Regions from separate parts of the Streptomyces sp. CA-251387 genome, predicted to be linked through region 1. Evidence: riboswitches for the same ligand, from Rfam matches in the RefSeq annotation. Region 1 holds a riboswitch; the other holds the start of a gene.
What was found. Region 1 has a riboswitch for S-adenosylmethionine ahead of ACQEV2_RS11240 (aminotransferase class V-fold PLP-dependent enzyme). Riboswitches for the same ligand answer to the same signal wherever they lie in the genome.
Positions count from the first base shown of each region.

Region 2: another riboswitch for S-adenosylmethionine. It lies ahead of thrC (threonine synthase); the one in region 1 lies ahead of ACQEV2_RS11240 (aminotransferase class V-fold PLP-dependent enzyme).

Region 1 is NZ_JBNJMJ010000001.1:2,516,355-2,525,109, reverse strand. It holds gene ACQEV2_RS11270 (hypothetical protein) at 1-234, opposite strand, end outside; gene ctaE (aa3-type cytochrome oxidase subunit III) at 380-1,000, shown strand; gene qcrC (cytochrome bc1 complex diheme cytochrome c subunit) at 1,080-1,892, shown strand; gene qcrA (cytochrome bc1 complex Rieske iron-sulfur subunit) at 1,889-2,938, shown strand; gene qcrB (cytochrome bc1 complex cytochrome b subunit) at 2,935-4,572, shown strand; gene trpD (anthranilate phosphoribosyltransferase) at 4,841-5,905, shown strand; SAM riboswitch class IV at 5,977-6,093, shown strand; gene ACQEV2_RS11240 (aminotransferase class V-fold PLP-dependent enzyme) at 6,283-7,644, shown strand; gene ACQEV2_RS11235 (protein kinase domain-containing protein) at 7,721-8,755, shown strand, end outside.
Region 2 is NZ_JBNJMJ010000001.1:4,323,615-4,332,369, forward strand. It holds gene ACQEV2_RS19180 (MoaD/ThiS family protein) at 171-446, opposite strand; gene thrC (threonine synthase) at 548-1,831, opposite strand; SAM riboswitch class I at 1,850-2,016, opposite strand; gene ACQEV2_RS19190 (glucosyl-3-phosphoglycerate synthase) at 2,177-3,121, shown strand; gene ACQEV2_RS19195 (alpha,alpha-trehalose-phosphate synthase (UDP-forming)) at 3,262-4,677, shown strand; gene otsB (trehalose-phosphatase) at 4,711-5,586, opposite strand; gene ACQEV2_RS19205 (DUF3263 domain-containing protein) at 5,860-6,105, opposite strand; gene ACQEV2_RS19210 (ABC transporter substrate-binding protein) at 6,173-7,420, opposite strand; gene ACQEV2_RS19215 (ROK family protein) at 7,590-8,567, shown strand; gene nagA (N-acetylglucosamine-6-phosphate deacetylase) at 8,567-8,755, shown strand, end outside.

The DNA of each region.
Region 1 (8,755 bases):
GTCCTTGATCTGACGGCACATCCCCATGCCCCCCATGGGCACGGCCTCACCGTCCAGGACGCAGACGTCGATGCCCCCCTTGTCCAGCTCACGCAGCACCGCGGCCGGAGTCGCACACTCCACGAACTCCACCACAGGCACATCCGGAGCAGGCCTCCGTCCCGTCGCCAACCTCACCTGCTCGCGGGTGTTGGAGTCGTCGCTGTAGACCAGCACCGTGGCGGTCGGCTGCATTGTTCCTCCGTGACGTCAGCGTCGTAAGGACAGGCCTGTTGGCCCGGATGCTACTCCCTTGAACACCACGTCAACACCGGTATGAACGGGGAAGACACTCCGAACGGCACCCCCCGGAGTGAGGGCGGGATAAGCGACCGACATAATGTCGGTCGTGGCGACAGCAACGACAGTAGACAAGGGTCACGCGCACCCGTCGGTCAACCGGCCGAACCTCACCAGCGTCGGAACCATCATCTGGCTGAGTTCCGAGCTGATGTTCTTCGCGGCCCTCTTCGCGATGTACTTCACCCTGCGATCGGTGACGGGTCCCGAGTTCTGGAAGGAGAAGGCGGACTTCCTGAACTTCCCGTTCTCGGCGACGAACACCACGATCCTGGTGCTCTCCTCCCTCACCTGCCAGCTCGGCGTGTTCGCCGCCGAGCGCGGTGACGTCAAGAAGCTCCGGGGCTGGTTCATCGTCACCTTCATCATGGGTGCGATCTTCATCGGCGGGCAGGTGTACGAGTACACCGAGCTGGTCAAGCACGAGGGCCTCTCGCTCTCGTCCGACCCGTACGGCTCGGTCTTCTACCTGACCACCGGCTTCCACGGCCTGCACGTGACGGGCGGCCTCATCGCCTTCCTGTTCGTCCTCGGGCGCACGTACGCGGCCAGGAGGTTCACCCACGAACAGGCGACCGCCGCGATCGTCGTGTCCTACTACTGGCACTTCGTCGATGTCGTCTGGATCGGCCTCTTCGCCACGATCTACATGATCAAGTAGCCGGGCCCGATCCCGCGCGCGTTCCACAACGCACCTACCGCAAGCATCGACGCAGAAGATCCTGACACCGGGGTAATCCGTGAAAAAGCTCTCCGCACGACGACGCCATCCGCTGGCGGCGGTCGTCGTCCTACTCCTCGCGCTGGCGTGCACGGGGGGGCTGTACGCCGTGTTCGCTCCCGCGGACAAGGCGCAGGCCGAGGAAACCGCCCAGTCCCTCACCATCGAGGAGGGCAAGAAGCTCTACACCGTCGGCTGCGCCAGCTGCCACGGAACCGGCGGTCAGGGCACCTCCGACGGTCCGAGCCTCGTGGGCGTCGGCGCCGCGGCCGTGGACTTCCAGGTCTCGACGGGCCGTATGCCGGCCGCCACCTCCCAGGGCGCCCAGGTCCCGCGGAAGAAGAACATCTACTCGCAGGCCGAGATCGACCAGCTCGCGGCGTACATCGCCTCGCTGGGCGCCGGCCCGTCCATCCCGACCGAGGAGCAGTACAGCGCCGAGGGAGCGGACATCGCCAAGGGCGGCGAGCTCTTCCGCAACAACTGCGCCCAGTGCCACAACTTCACCGGCAAGGGTGGCGCGCTGACGCACGGCAAGTACGCGCCGACGCTCGAGGGCGTCGACCCGAAGCACATCTACGAGGCCATGGAGACCGGCCCGCAGAACATGCCGTCGTTCCCCGACACCACGCTGTCGGAGCAGAACAAGAAGGACATCATCGCGTACCTGAACGCGGTCAACAGCGATGAGACGGTCAACCCGGGTGGTCTGGAGCTGGGCGGCCTCGGCCCGGTCAGCGAGGGCCTCTTCGCCTGGATCTTCGGTCTCGGCGCATTGATCGCGGTCGCCGTCTGGGTCGCCGCTCGGACCGCAAAGGCCAAGAAGTCATGAGTAGCCAAGACATTCCAGAAGAGAACCTGCCCGCTGAGCAGGACGCCACCGTCGCGGTAGCGGACGAGAAGGACCCCTTCGCCGACCCCGGCCTGCCGCCCCACGAGCACCGGATCCAGGACATCGACGAGCGGGCCGCCAGGCGGTCCGAGCGTACGGTCGCCCTGCTGTTCACGGTGTCGATGCTGGCCACCGTCGGCTTCATCGCCTCGTACGTCGCGATCCCGCACGACAAGTCGATCTTCGTCTTCCCGATCGGTCACCTCAACGCGCTGAACTTCGCGCTGGGTCTGACCCTCGGTGCGGCGCTGTTCTGCATCGGCGCGGGCGCGGTCCACTGGGCCCGCACCCTGATGTCCGACGTGGAGGTCGCCGACGACCGGCACCCGATCGAGGCGTCGCCCGAGGTCAAGGCCAAGGTCATGGCCGACTTCAAGCAGGGCGCCAAGGAGTCCGCGCTGGGTCGCCGCAAGCTGATCCGCAACACGATGTTCGGCGCGCTGGCCCTCTTCCCGCTCTCCGGTGTCGTCCTGCTGCGTGACCTCGGCCCGCTGCCCGGCACCAAGCTGCGCCACACCCTGTGGTCCAAGGGCAAGCTGCTCGTCAACATGAACACCAACGAGCCGCTGCGTCCCTCGGACGTCGCGGTCGGCTCCCTCACCTTCGCCAAGCCGGAGGGCCTGGAGGAGCACGACCACGAGTTCCAGAACGAGATCGCCAAGGCCGCCCTGATGATCGTCCGGCTCCAGCCCGACGACATCAAGGACAAGCGCGAGCTCGAGTGGTCGCACGAGGGCATCGTCGCGTACTCGAAGATCTGCACCCACGTCGGTTGCCCGATCTCCCTGTACGAGCAGCAGACGCACCACGTGCTCTGCCCCTGCCACCAGTCCACCTTCGACCTGTCCGACGGTGCCCGAGTGATCTTCGGCCCGGCCGGTCACGCCCTGCCGCAGCTGCGCATCGGCGTGAACGACGAGGGCTACCTCGAGGCGCTCGGCGACTTCGAAGAGCCCGTCGGTCCTGCTTTCTGGGAGCGCGGATGAGCACTACGACGACCCCCGAGTCCCGCTCTCGCGGGAAGGCACCGGCCGGCGAGCGCGTCGCCGACTGGGCCGACGGCCGGCTGGGGATCTACTCCCTGGCCAAGGCCAACATGCGCAAGATCTTCCCCGACCACTGGTCGTTCATGTTGGGTGAGGTCTGCCTCTACAGCTTCATCATCATCATCCTCACGGGTGTGTACCTGACGCTGTTCTTCCACCCGTCGATGAACGAGGTGGAGTACCACGGCAGCTACGTCCCGCTGCAGGGACAGCTGATGAGCGAGGCGTTCAGCTCGACCCTGCACATCTCCTTCGACGTGCGCGGTGGTCTGCTCATCCGGCAGATCCACCACTGGGCGGCGCTGATCTTCCTCGCCGGCATGTTCGTGCACATGATGCGCGTGTTCTTCACCGGCGCGTTCCGCAAGCCGCGTGAGATCAACTGGCTGTTCGGCTTCCTGCTGTTCGTCCTGGGCATGTTCACCGGTTTCACCGGCTACTCGCTCCCGGACGACCTGCTCTCCGGTACGGGTGTGCGTTTCACCGAGGGCGCGATCCTGTCCATGCCGATCGTCGGCACGTACATCTCGTTCTTCCTCTTCGGCGGCGAGTTCCCGGGCGTCGACTTCGTGGCCCGCTTCTACTCGATCCACATCCTGCTGCTGCCGGGCATCATGCTCGGCCTGGTGGTCGGCCACCTGATCCTGGTCTTCTACCACAAGCACACGCAGTTCGCGGGCCCCGGCAAGAACAACAAGAACGTCGTCGGTATGCCGCTGCTGCCGGTCTACATGGCCAAGGCCGGAGGCTTCTTCTTCCTGGTCTTCGGTGTCATCGCGGCCATCGCGGCGGTCGCGCAGATCAACCCGATCTGGGCGATGGGCCCCTACCGTCCGGACCAGGTGTCCACCGGCGCCCAGCCCGACTGGTACATGGGCTTCGCCGAGGGTCTGGTCCGCTACATGCCGGGCTGGGAGATCAACCTCTGGGGCCACACGCTGGTCCTGGGCGTGTTCATCCCGCTGGTGCTCTTCGGTGTGGTCCTGATGGCGATCGCCGTCTACCCGTTCATCGAGTCCTGGGTCACCGGCGACAAGCGCGAGCACCACATCCTGGACCGTCCGCGCAACGCCCCGACGCGTACCGCGTTCGGTGTCGCCTGGATCACCGTGTACATGATCGGCCTGGTCGGCGGTGGCAACGACCTGTGGGCCACCCACTTCCACCTGTCGATCAACGCGGTCACCTGGTTCGTCCGGATCGGGTTCTTCGCCGGGCCGGTCCTCGCGTTCATCATCACCAGGCGGATCTGCCTCGGCCTGCAGCGCCGGGACAAGGACAAGGTGCTGCACGGCCGCGAGTCGGGCATCATCAAGCGCCTGCCGCACGGTGAGTTCATCGAGATCCACGAGCCGCTCAGCCAGGACGCGCTGCACACCCTCACCGCGCACGAGCAGTACAAGCCGCTCGAGATCGGCCCGACGGTCGACGAGAACGGCGTCGAGCGCAAGGTGAAGGGCTCCGAGAAGCTGCGCGCCAAGCTCAGCAAGGCGTACTTCGGCGAGGACGGCCAGATTCCCAAGCCGACCGTCGAGGAGTACAAGGAGATCACGAGCGGCCACGGCCACCACTGACGCTCCGCTGGTAGTGCCGCGTTTGGTAGTGCCGCGTCGTGTTGGTTGTCGTCTGCGGCTCCGTCGTGGCTGGTCGCGCAGTTCCCCGCGCCCCTGAAGGGGCGCGGTCGAACCGCGACCTTGCCAGGACTGCTCAGCCACGCCACGGTTGAAGGGCCCCGTCCGGTGTTCGGACGGGGCCCTTCTTCGTGCCCCCGGGCTGGATAGGGTGGACCCGTTGAGACTCGCGTCCCGTAGTGCGGGACACCATCTGACCCAGGAGCGGCTTATGAGCGCTGTGACCCCCGCTGGAGGCGACACCGCGGCGGGCCGTTCCTGGCCCCTGCTGCTGAACGGCTTGCTGGACGGCCGGAACCTCACCGCCGACGACACCGCGTGGGCGATGGACGTGATCATGCGCGGCGAGGCGACGGACGCGCAGATCGCCGGGTTCGTGGTGGCGCTGCGGGCCAAGGGAGAGACCGTCGAGGAGATCGCGGGTCTCGTCCGGACCATGTACGCGCACGCGAACGTGATCGAGGTGTCGGGTCCGACCGTCGACATCGTCGGTACGGGCGGCGACGGCGCGAAGACGGTGAACATCTCAACGATGTCGTCGATCGTCATCGCCGGCACGGGTGCCAAGGTCGTCAAGCACGGGAACCGGGCGGCGTCCTCGGCATCGGGCGCCTCGGATGTGCTGGAGAAGCTCGGCGTCAATCTGGAGCTGACGCCGCAGCGGGTGGCGGAGGTCGCGGAGGAGGCCGGGATCACCTTCTGCTTCGCGGTGAAGTTCCACCCGTCGCTGCGCCATGTGGCGGCCGCGCGAGGCCAGTTGGGCATCAGGACCACCTTCAACGTCCTCGGTCCGCTGACCAACCCGGCGAAGGTGAAGGCCCAGGCGGTCGGTGTGGCGGATCCGCTCATGGCGCCGATCGTCGCGGGCGTCTTCGCCGAGCGCGGCAACTCCTCGCTGGTGTTCCGCGGTGACGACGGCCTCGACGAGCTCACCACGACGTCCACGTCCCGGGTGTGGGTGGTGCGCGACGGCAAGGTGACCGAGGAGACCTTCGACCCGCGCGACGTCGGCATCGACCTGGTGCCGGTGGAGGCGCTGCGCGGCGCGGACGCGTCGTACAACGCCGACGTGGCGCTGCGCCTGCTGAACGGCGAGACGGGGCCCGTCCGGGACGCCGTACTGCTGAACTCGGCTGCCGCACTGGTCGCGTTGCACCCGACGGACGCCCCGCTCACCGAGCAGATCCGGGCCGGGATGGCGAAGGCGGCGGAGTCGATCGATTCGGGGGCGGCCAAGCGGACGCTCGACCGCTGGGTGGCGGTCAGCAACGCATAGCGCGGGAGGGCGGTCCCGTAATTCGGACACGAGTTGCGGGACCGCGATCACTTCACGTACGTTCCTGTCCAGGTCATGAGTGACAGTCATGAGGCCCCGGCCGACTGTCCGGCAACCCTCCGTCCGTGGCGGGGTGCCCCGGGTGAAGACCAGGCCGTAGGCAGCGAGGTCTACGGCAAGCGCGGACCCCTCGCGCGCTTTTTGAAAGCGTGAGCCCAGGGGTCCTGGGTCGTCGAGGAGTCTTCCGTGAGCAAGCGAATGCGATAGGGCCGCAGAGCCCCGCCTCCGCATCCCCCTTTCACCCTTCCCATGCTTGAGCCGTCCTGCTGTGGCGCGCTCGCGTGGTGAGTTCCGTCTGCCTTCACGGGAGTTCAGCCATGTCCGTCTCCACCGCTGCCGCCGTCCAGTCCGTTTGCTCCCCGCTGCCCGTTCTGGGCCGGGATGTCACCGTCCCGCTCGTCACCGGCGGCGAGGTCACCTACGCCGCGCTCGACTACGCCGCCAGCGCGCCCGCCCTCCAGCGCGTCTGGGACGACGTGGCGGCCTACGCGCCGTACTACGGCAGTGTCCACCGCGGTGCCGGCTACCTCTCGCAGCTCTCCACCGACCTGTTCGAGAACGCCCGGAGGACGGTCGCCGAGTTCCTCGACTGCCGGGCCGACGACCAGCTGATCTTCACCCGCTCCACCACGGACTCGCTCAACCTCCTCGCAGCCGCCCTCCCGGCCGACTGCCAGGTCTTCGTCTTCGAGACCGAGCACCACGCCTCCCTGCTGCCCTGGCGCGACGCCCGTGTCACCTACCTCAACGCGCCCCGCACCCCGCGCCAGGCCGTCGCGACGCTGGAGCGCGCCCTCGCCGACCGCGACCCCTATGGCCCGGCCCTGGTCTGCGTCACCGGCGCCTCGAACGTCACCGGCGAGCTGTGGCCCGTACGCGAGCTCGCGGCCGCCGCCCACGCGCACGGCGCGCGGATCGTCCTGGACGCCGCCCAGCTGGCCCCGCACCACCCGGTGAGCATCCGGGACCTGGACGTCGACTGGGTCGCCTTCTCCGGCCACAAGCTGTACGCCCCGTTCGGCTCCGGTGTCCTGGCCGGCCGCGCCGACTGGCTGCGCGCGGCGGAGCCGTACCTCGCGGGCGGCGGCGCCAGCCGCAAGGTCGCCCGGCGCGAGGACGGGGGAGTGGACGTGGAGTGGCACGAGAGCGCCGCCCGCCACGAGGCCGGCTCCCCGAACGTCATCGGCGCCTACTCCATCGCCTCCGCCTGCAAGGCCCTCGCCGAGGCGGGCTTCGACAGCCTGGTCGCCCGCGAGCAGTACCTGATCGAGAAGGTGCGGGCAGGGCTCGCCGAGGTCCCCGAGGTCCGGATCCTTTCCCTCTTCGGTGACGACGCCCCCCGCGTCGGCGTGATCTCCTTCGTCGTCGACGGCTGGAACAGCTCCCACTTCGCCGCCGCGCTCTCCGCCGAGTACGGCATCGGGGTGCGCGACGGCCTGTTCTGCGCCCACCCGCTGGTCCGGACGCTGCTGGGCAGCGACCCGCAGACACAGGGCGAGTGCGGTGCTCCGGAGGCGGCGCCCGGCGAGAAGTCCCTCAACGCGATCCGGGTGAGCTTCGGGGCGGGTACGCCGGACGAACATGTCGAGCGTTTCGTGAAGGCCGTACGCGAACTCGTACGGGACGGCGCGAAGTGGAACTACCGCACGGAGGACGGGCGTTGCGTCCCCGCGGTCTGAGCATGTGACCGTGGAGTACGTCGTACGATCCTCCCCGTCCGCCGGTCGGCGATCAAGCGATGGGGGAGTCGTGCACGTGCTGCGGCAGTCGGATCCGCGCCGGATCGGCCCGTACCGGGTGGTGGGCAGACTCGGCGCGGGCGGCATGGGCGAGGTGTATCTGGCCGAGTCCCGGTCGGGGCTCCGACTCGCCGTCAAGGTGGTGCGCACCGAGCACGCCCAGGACCGCATGTTCCGGGCCCGCTTCCGGCAGGAGGTACGGGCCGCACGGACGGTCGGCGGCGCCGGTACGTACACCGCGCGTGTCGTCGACGCCGACACCGAGGCCGAACGTCCCTGGATGGCAACCGAGTTCGTCGAAGGGCCGAACCTGCGGGACGCGGTGCTGGACCACGGACCGCTCCCCGAGGACGCGGTCCTCACCCTCGCGGCGGCGCTCGGCGAGGCCCTCGACGCGATCCACGGCAAGGGCATGGTCCACCGCGACCTCAAGCCGTCCAACATCCTCCTCGCGCCGGACGGCCCCCGCGTGATCGACTTCGGGATCGTACGGGCCCTGGAGGCGACCTCGCTGACCAGGACCGGCACCATCGTCGGCTCGGTCGGCTACGTCTCGCCGGAGCAGATCCGCAACGGCGCCGAGGTGGGCCCGGCCAGCGACGTCTTCTCGCTGGGCGCGGTCCTCGCGTACGCCTCCAGCGGCCGTGAGCCCTTCGGCGAGGGGCAGGACTCGGTGATCCTGCTGCGGATCCTGACCCGGGACTTCGATCTGACCGGGGTGCCGAAGCGGGTGCTGCCGCTCGTCGAGTCCTGCCTGGGCGCCGAGCCGGAGGAACGGCCCACCCCGCGGGCCCTGGTCGAGGCAGCGGGCCACACCGGGCGCTCACTGCGGGACAGCACCCGCCCGGGTTGGCTGGCTTTCACCGAGGACAGTCCGGAGGGCGACGAACGGTGGCTGCCTGACCGGGACTCCGGGAAGGACCGGAGCCGCGTCGAGTACGTCGCCCCGGCCACGGTGGTCAGTGAGCCTTCGGCGGCGGATGTCCCGACCGAGCCCGGCGGCACCGAGCCCGCCGCCACCGTGCGCGGGCCATCGCGGCGCCGCCTCCTG
Region 2 (8,755 bases), 1.8 Mb from region 1:
CATACGGCAGAAATGAAGGGCTGCCGACCCGCGGATCGGCGGCATGTTCCCCAACTGTACCTCGCTCAACCACACAGAATTGCCCCCTCCGCTTCTCTCACGGAGGGGGCAATTCGATGAACTCTCAGTAACGCGTGTTACCGATGGTAATGATCGGTCATTCGGTCAGCTCATCCACCGGCGACGGCCGGAATGATGGAGACACCCGCACCGTCCGGCGTCGCCGTCTCCAGCCCCTGCTCGAAACGGACGTCGTCGTCATTGACGTACACGTTGACGAACCGACGCAGCTTGCCCTGGTCGTCGAGCACGCGGGCGGCGATACCCGTGTGGTTCTTCTCCAGGTCGGCGATGACCTCGGCGAGGGTGGCGCCCTCGGCGGCGACCTCGGCCTGCCCGCCGGTGTAGGTGCGCAGGATGGTGGGGATGCGGACGGTGACGCTCACGTTATGACCTCCGGTCAGGTATGCAGGTTCGGTGGGGCAGCGTCCCTAGGGGCGCGGGGAACTGCGCGACCAGCCCCCACCGGCCCGCAGCGGACAACGGTCTAGACGAGTCCAGCCTCGCGGAAGGAGTCCAGGCTGGGACGAATGGTCGCAGTAAGCCCCGTACCGGCCACCGCGTCCAGCGTCTTGAGACCGTCACCGGTGTTGAGGACGACCGTCGTCTTGGTCGGGTCGAGGACCCCGTCCTCGATGAGCTTCTTCGTGACGCCCACCGTCACACCGCCGGCGGTCTCCGCGAAGATGCCCTCGGTCCTGGCGAGGATCTTGATCGCATCCACGACCTGCTCGTCCGTCACGTCCTCCACGAAACCACCCGTGCGGCGGGCGATGTCCAGGACGTAGGGCCCGTCGGCCGGGTTGCCGATGGCCAGCGACTTGGCGATGGTGTTCGGCTTCTGCGGGCGGACGACGTCGTGCCCGGCCTTGAAGGCGGTCGACACCGGCGAGCAGCCCTCGGCCTGCGCGCCGAAGATCTTGTACGGCTTGTCCTCGACGAGCCCGAGCTTGATCAGCTCCTGCAGACCCTTGTCGATCTTCGTGAGCTGGGAGCCGGAGGCGATCGGCACGACCAGCTGGTCGGGGAGCTGCCAGCCGAGCTGCTCGCAGATCTCGTACGCCAGGGTCTTGGAGCCCTCCGCGTAGTACGGCCGCAGGTTGACGTTGACGAAGCCCCAGCCCTCGCCCGCCGGGTCGCCGATCAGCTCGGAGCAGAAACGGTTCACGTCGTCGTAGTTGCCCTCGATACCGACGAGCTCGCCGCCGTAGACCGCGGCCATGACGACCTTGCCCTGCTCCAGGTCGTGCGGGATGAACACGCAGGAGCGGAAACCGGCGCGGGCCGCCGCGGCGCCCACCGCGCCGGCGAGGTTGCCGGTGGAGGAGCAGGAGAGGGTGGTGAAGCCGAAGGCGCGGGCGGCCTCCAGGGCCTGGGCGACGACGCGGTCCTTGAAGGAGTGCGTCGGGTTACCGGAGTCGTCCTTCACATACAAACCGCCGGTGACGCCGAGCTCGCGCGCGAGGTTGTCGGCCTTGACGAGCTTGGTCCAGCCGGGGTTGAGGTTCGGCTTGTCCGCCACGTCCGCGGGGACGGGCAGCAGGGGGGCGTAACGCCAGATGTTCGCAGGTCCCGCCTCGATCTGCTTGCGGAGCTCCTCGGTGTCGTAGGCCGAGAAGTCGTACGCGATCTCCAGCGGGCCGAAACACTCCTCGCAGGCGAAGACCGGGCCGAGGGGGACGCGGTGACCGCACTCGCGGCAGGACAGCGCCGCGGCGGGACCGAGGTCTACGGTGGAATCGGTGGTGCTTGCAACAGTCTGCACAGCCATGTGAGGCGAGGCCCTTTCTCCTCATCTTCCTCACGACGCATCTCGCCGTGAGACGGATTTGGCACCTTCCCTAGCCGGGAGCCTCGCGGAGCCGATCGACGGTGATGCGGTGATCGCTACGAGAGCCGACTGGAGGGTTGCCGGGGCTTCATCGGGCCGTGTCCCTCTGCCCCTCTGGATGAGCTGTATGCGGTTGTTAACAGCGGTTGACCCCGGACATGCGATGGTCATCCGCGTTGTTCAAGACTGTAACCGAAGGCCAGGACAGTTGAGATAGTCGTCCGAACCGCGAGATGGATCACACGGTCAGCAGATGTGATCACGAACAGTGAGGAGCCACAGACTGTGCTGGAAGAAGTCGAGCGCTGGCTGAGCACCCGCTCCTGGTCCGTGACCGATCGCCCGCTGCACCGGCTCCTGGCCGCCAAGCAGCGCACGGGTCAGTCGGTCTCCGTCGTGCTGCCCGCGCTCAACGAGGAGGATACGGTCGGCGACATCGTCGCGATCATCCGTCACGACCTCATGCAGCAGGTCCCGCTGGTCGACGAGATCGTCGTCGTCGACTCGGGATCCACCGACCGCACCTCCGAGGTGGCCGCCGCCGCGGGCGCGACCGTGGTGCACCGCGACGAGATCCTCCCGCGCCTGCCCGCGGTGCCCGGCAAGGGCGAGGTCCTGTGGCGCTCCCTGCTCGTCACGACCGGGGACATCGTCTGTTTCATCGACGCCGACCTGAAGGAGTTCTCCTCCGACTTCGTGTCCGGCATCGTCGGCCCGCTGCTCACCGACCCCGAGGTCGACCTGGTCAAGGGCATGTACGACCGTCCGCTCGGCGGGGCGGCCGGGCAGGGCGGCCGGGTCACCGAGCTGATGGCGCGCCCGCTGCTGAACATGCACTGGCCGCAGCTGGCCGGTTTCGTGCAGCCGCTCGGCGGCGAGTACGCGGCCCGCCGCAGCCTGCTGGAACAGCTCCCCTTCCCCGTCGGATACGGCGTCGAACTGGGCATGCTGGTCGACGCCCTGCACCTGGTGGGCCTGGACGCCCTGGCCCAGGTGGACGTGGGCGTCCGCAAACACCGCCACCAGGACGGGCAGGCCCTCGGCCGGATGTCCGCCGCGATCTACCGCACGGCCCAGCTGCGACTGGCCCGCGGGCATATGATCCGGCCGTCCCTCACCCAGTTCGAGCGGGGCGAGGACGGGTTCGAGCCGCGCACGTACTCCGTGGACACGGAGGAGCGGCCGCCGATGGTGGAGATCGCGGAGTACGCGACGCGGAAGGTCGCGTGACGTCCGGCACAGGACGTACAGGGCCCGTTACGCCGACCGTATGACGTCCGGTACGGGCCGCATTACGGGCCGTATACGGAACCCGCCACCGAGCGGAACCGCACGTTTGAGCGTTTCCGGGCCGGGCTAGGTTGAGGCGTATGGCTACCACGCAGGATGCGCAGGGTGCTGCCAAGGTGCTGGTCGCGTCGAACCGCGGCCCGGTCTCGTACGCGGTGCGCGACGACGGCTCGCTGCACTCCAAGAGAGGCGGCGGCGGAGTCGTCTCCGGGCTGTCGGCGATCGGGCCGGACGCCGGCGCCCTGTGGGTGTGCTCGGCACTGTCCGACGGTGACCGGGAGGCGGTGCGGCGCGGGGTCGGCGAGGACGGCGTGCTGATGCTGGACATCCCGGCCGAGGTGCACGCGGACGCGTACAACGGCATCGCGAACTCGGTTCTCTGGTTCGTCCACCACATGCTCTACCAGACGCCGCTGGAGCCGGTCTTCGACGCGGAGTTCCGGCGGCAGTGGGCGTCGTACGAGACGTACAACCGCGCCTTCGCCGAGGCGCTGGCGGGGCAGGCGGCGCCGGGGGCGGCGGTGCTGGTGCAGGACTACCACCTGACCCTCGTGCCCGGGATGCTGCGCGAGCTGCGCCCGGATCTCCGTATCGGCCACTTCTCGCACACGCCGTGGGCGCCGCCGGAGTACTTCCGGATGCTGCCCGACGACGTCGCCGGGCAGGTGCTGCGCGGGATGCTCGGCGCGGACCGGCTGGGGTTCCTCACGCGGCGGTGGGCGGACGCGTTCGAGGCGTGCTGTGCCGAGTTCGCCGGGGGGCTCGGTGGGACGCGGGTCGGGGTGCACGGGCTGGGGGCGGACGCGGACTTCCTGCGGGCGCGCGCTCATCAGCCCGACGTGGCCGAGCGGATGGCGGCGCTGCGGCACGAGATCGGCGAGGGCCGCAGGACGATCGTGCGGGTCGACCGGACCGAGCTGTCCAAGAACATCGTGCGCGGCCTGCTGGCGTACCGGCAGCTGCTCGACGACCACCCCGAGTGGCGCGAGCGCGTGGTGCACGTGGCGTTCGCGTACCCCTCGCGCCAGGACCTCGCGGTGTACCGCGACTACACGGCCGAGGTCCAGCGAGTGGCGGAGGAGATCAACTCCCAGTACGGGACGCCGGGTTGGACGCCGGTCGTGCTCCACGTCAAGGACGACTTCGCGCGGTCTCTGGCCGCGTACCGCCTGGCGGACGTGGCCCTCGTGAACCCCATCCGGGACGGCATGAACCTCGTCGCGAAGGAGGTGCCGGTCCTCTCCGACGAGGGGTGCGTGCTGGTGCTGTCGCGGGAGGCCGGGGCGTTCGAGGAGCTGGGCGAGGACGCGATCGCCGTGAACCCGTACGACGTGATGGGCACGGCGCGGGCACTGCACGAGGCGTTGTTGGTAGGACCGGAGGAGCGGGCGGAGCGTTCGAAGCGGCTCGCTGCGGCCGCGACCGCGCTCCCACCGGCCCAGTGGTTCCTGGACCAGCTGCGGGCGCTGGAGGAGGGGGCCGGCGGGCCGGCTTGAGTTGGTCGGCTTGCCCGGTCGGCGATCGTCGGATCAGTCTGTTCGACCAGCGATCGCCTGCAACAGCCGTACGACCCCCTGCGGGCCGTCGACCACGAGATCCGCCTTCTCCGACAGCTCGGTGACCTCCTCGCTGCCGCTGCAGACCAGGAGGCCGGGGGTGCCGTCGGAGCGGAGTTTGTCGACGGCGGCGTACGCGGGGAGGTCGCCCAGGTCGTCGCCGGCGTAGAGGACGGACTCGGCGCCGAGTTCGCGGACGTACTCGCTCAGCGCCACGCCCTTGTCCATGCCGGGCGGGCGCAGTTCCAGGACCATGCGGCCCGGTTCGACGACGAGGCCGTTGCGGGTGGCGAGGTCGGTGAGCGGGGCGCGGAGGGCGTCGAAGGCGCCCTGAGGATCGGCCGCGCGACGTGTGTGCACGGCGACGGCATGCCCCTTGTCCTCGATCCAGGTGCCCTGCGTGACGCTCTCGATCAGACCCGGCAGCTCGGCGCGGACGGCCGCGACGCCGGGGTGCGGGTCGGGTGCGCGGACCTCGCCGCTGACGGCGTCCCAGCGCTCGGCGCCGTAGTGCCCGAGCACGACGAGGTGCTCCAGGCCTGCGACGCCCGCGAACCCGCCGTACCGCACGGCCACGTCGGCCGGCCGGCCGGTGATCACCGCCACGGCGGCCACCTTCGGCGCGAGCGCGGCCAGCGCCGGCACCGCGTCGGGGTGCGCCCGGGCCTGCTCCGGGTCCGGCACGATCGGCGCGAGCGTCCCGTCGAAGTCGAGCGCGACCAGTGCACGCGCGGGGCGCGCGAGGATCGCGGCGAGCCCGTCACGGCCGGGCTGGGTCGCGGGGGTCGGCAGGGGGTCGTCCATGGAGTCGGTCGAGCCGGAGTCGGTCAGATCCTTGTGACTGCCCATAGGGCGACCCTATCCGGCGGAAGCGCACGGAGAGGGATCTCGCCCCCGCCGCCCCTACCCGTCCCGTCCCTGGGGGCTGCGCCCCCAGACCCCCGCTTCGGCCCTGAAAGGGCCTCGTCCTCAAACGCCGGACGGGCTGGGTGAGTCAGCCCCACCGGCGTTTGAGGAGCGGGGTCCAGGGGCGGAGCCCTTGGCGGGGTGGAAGGGGCGGAGCCCCTTCAGGATGGGACGGGTAGGGGCGGCGGGGGCGAGAAAAGGCGAGGCCCGCGCCCGTCAGCGTTCCGCCCGTCGTGCCTCCCGTACCCGCCGCAACCGGTTCACCGTCACCGGGTCGTGCGCCAGCGCCCGCGGGTCGTCCAGCAGGGCGTTCAGGAGCTGGTAGTAACGGACGGGAGCCAGACCCAGTTCCTCGCGTATCGCTCGCTCCTTCGCGCCAGGCCCCGGAAAGCCCCGGCGTTCCAGGGCGAGGATGGCCTGCTCGCGCTCGGCGAGGGCCTGCTCGGGCTGCTCCTGGTTCATGTGCCGCACCGTAGTCTCCAGGACTGACAACCGGCGACCACCCGACACCGACCCGATCGACGGACGACTACTCCGCGCTCTCCGCCCGCGTCGCCGTCGACTGCAGCTCCCCCAGAGTCACCGACGGACTGCCCCCGGCCGCGACCGTCCCGCCGATGCGCTTCTTGATGTCCGCGCTGACCGCCGCCCAGGAGGTCCGGCCGACGGGGTACAGCTCGGAACCCGGCAGCTCCTCCAGGAACGGCCTGAGGTCGGCGTCCTCCTTGGCCGCGGTCATCACCTCGGACGCGGAGGTCGTGACGGGAAGCAGGTCGTACTCCCGGGAGAAGTCCAGGACGTTCTCCTTGTCGTAGACGAAGTCGAGGAACTCGCCCACCTGCTCGGCATGCCCGTTCTGTTTGAAGGCCATCATCCAGTCGGCCACACCCATGGACATCTTGGTGGGCCCCTGCACGCCGGGCATCGGCACCATGCCGAACTTCACGCCCTTCCGCTCCGCCATCCGCATCAGCGAGGGATGCCCGTTGAGCATGCCGACGTCCCCGGCCGCGAAGGCGGAGAACGCGTCGGCCCGGTTGAGCTCGCCGGGCGCCACCGGCCCGGTGAGCCCCTTGCCGACCAGGTTGTCCTTGAGCCAGCTGAAGGTGGCGACGTTGTCCGGGGAGTCGATGCTGTACGTGCCGAGGTCGGTGTCGGTGTAGCCACCCCCGCCGCTGAGCAGCCACTGCATCGTCTCGGCCTGCGCCTCCTCGGGCCCGAGCGGCAGCGCGTACGGGTACTTCACGCCCTGCGCCTTGAGCGCCCCGGCGTCGGCGGCCAGCTCCTTCCAGGTGGTCGGCGGGGTGATGCCGGCCTTCGCGAAGAGGCTTTTGTTGTAGAAGAGCAGGCGCGTGGAGGAGGCGAACGGAATGCCGTACTGCTCCCCGCTCACCTGCCCCGCCTCCGCGAGCTGCAGGAGGAAGTCGGCCTGGACGGGGATGGAGAGGAGGTCGTCCGCCGGGTAGAGGAGGTCCTTCGCGGCGTAGTCGGCGTACGCGCCGATCTGCGCCATGTCCGGCGCGTTCCCGGCGTCGACCATCTCCTTGACCTTGGCGTCGACGTCGTTCCAGGAGTACACGGTGACATCGATCTGTACGCCGGGGTGCTCTGCCTCGTACGCCTTGACGAGCCTGTCCCAGTACTTCTGAGAGCTGTTCGCGGCGCTGTCGCCGTAGTCGGCGGCAACCAGCCTCAGCGTCACCTCGTCCGAACCGCCGGTCACCCCGCAGCCGCCCAGAACCGCGGTGAGGCCCAGCACGGCCACCCCCGCGATCATCCCGGTACGCCTCGTACCCGTCGTACGCCCGGTACGCCTACGCCGCTGCACGCAAAACCGCCCCACACCCATGTTCGAAACTTTCGAAACGTCATACATATTGCCCCCTAAGGTCTACACCACGTAGTGGACTAGACCTCTCGCGGGTGCGCAAGCCACACTGTCCTCCGTGAGACATGTCATCGCCCTCGATGTGGGCGGCACCGGGATGAAGGCCGCCCTGGCAGGGGCGAGCACTGTGCCTTCCGGGGGGCGACCCCCCGGACCCCCCGTGCTGCTCCACCAGGCCCGCCGCCCCACGGGCCGCGAGCGCGGACCGGACGCGGTCGTCGAGGGCATCCTCGACTTCGCGGCCGAGCTGCGCGCGTACGGCGCGCAGCGCTTCGGCGAGCCCGCGTCCGCCGTCGGCGTCGCCGTCCCCGGCATCGTCGACGAGGAGCGCGGCATCGCCGCCTACGCAGCCAACCTGGGCTGGCGGGACGTACCCCTGCGCGAGCTGCTCACCGAACGCCTTGCCGGCACCCCCGTCGCCCTGGGCCACGACGTGCGCACCGGAGGACTGGCGGAAGGCAGGGTCGGCGCGGGCAAGGGCGCCGACCGGTACCTGTTCGTGGCCCTCGGCACCGGCATCGCGGGCGCGATCGGCGTCGACGGCCGGGTGGAGGCGGGTGCCCACGGCTTCGCGGGCGAGATCGGCCACATCGTCGTACGGCCCGGCGGAGCCCCTTGCCCGTGCGGGCAGCGCGGCTGTCTGGAGCGGTTCGCGTCCGCGGCGGCCGTGAGCGAGGCATGGGCCGCCGCCTGCGGGGACCCAGAGGCGGACGCGGCGGACTGCGCCAAGGCCGTCGCGTCCGGCGACCCGAACGCCGTACGGATCTGGCAGGAGGCCGTCGCCGCCCTCGCCGACGGTCTGGTCACCGCCCTCACCCTGCTGGACCCACGCACATTGATCATCGGTGGCGGTCTGGCCGAGGCGGGGGAAACCTTGTTCACACCGCTGCGGGAGGCCGTCCGGCAGCGGGTCACTTTCCAGAAGCTGCCGGAAATCGTCCCGGCGGCCCTGGGCGACACAGCCGGCTGCATCGGTGCCGGGCTACTGGCCTGGGATCTCCTCGACCGAACCGACCGTACGGAGGTAACCCCCTAATGGCAGCCGACCTAGGGGCGCGGGGCCCTGTTGAATCTGCGGCTACCGCCGCATGGGCGGGACCAGCCACAACGCACCCGCAGCCCGCAACGAGCAAGGTGCCCCTCGTCCTGTCCGGCGCCAACGTGGTCATGCCCACGGGAACCCTCAAAGAGGGCCAAGTGATCATCAACGGCACCCGGATCACC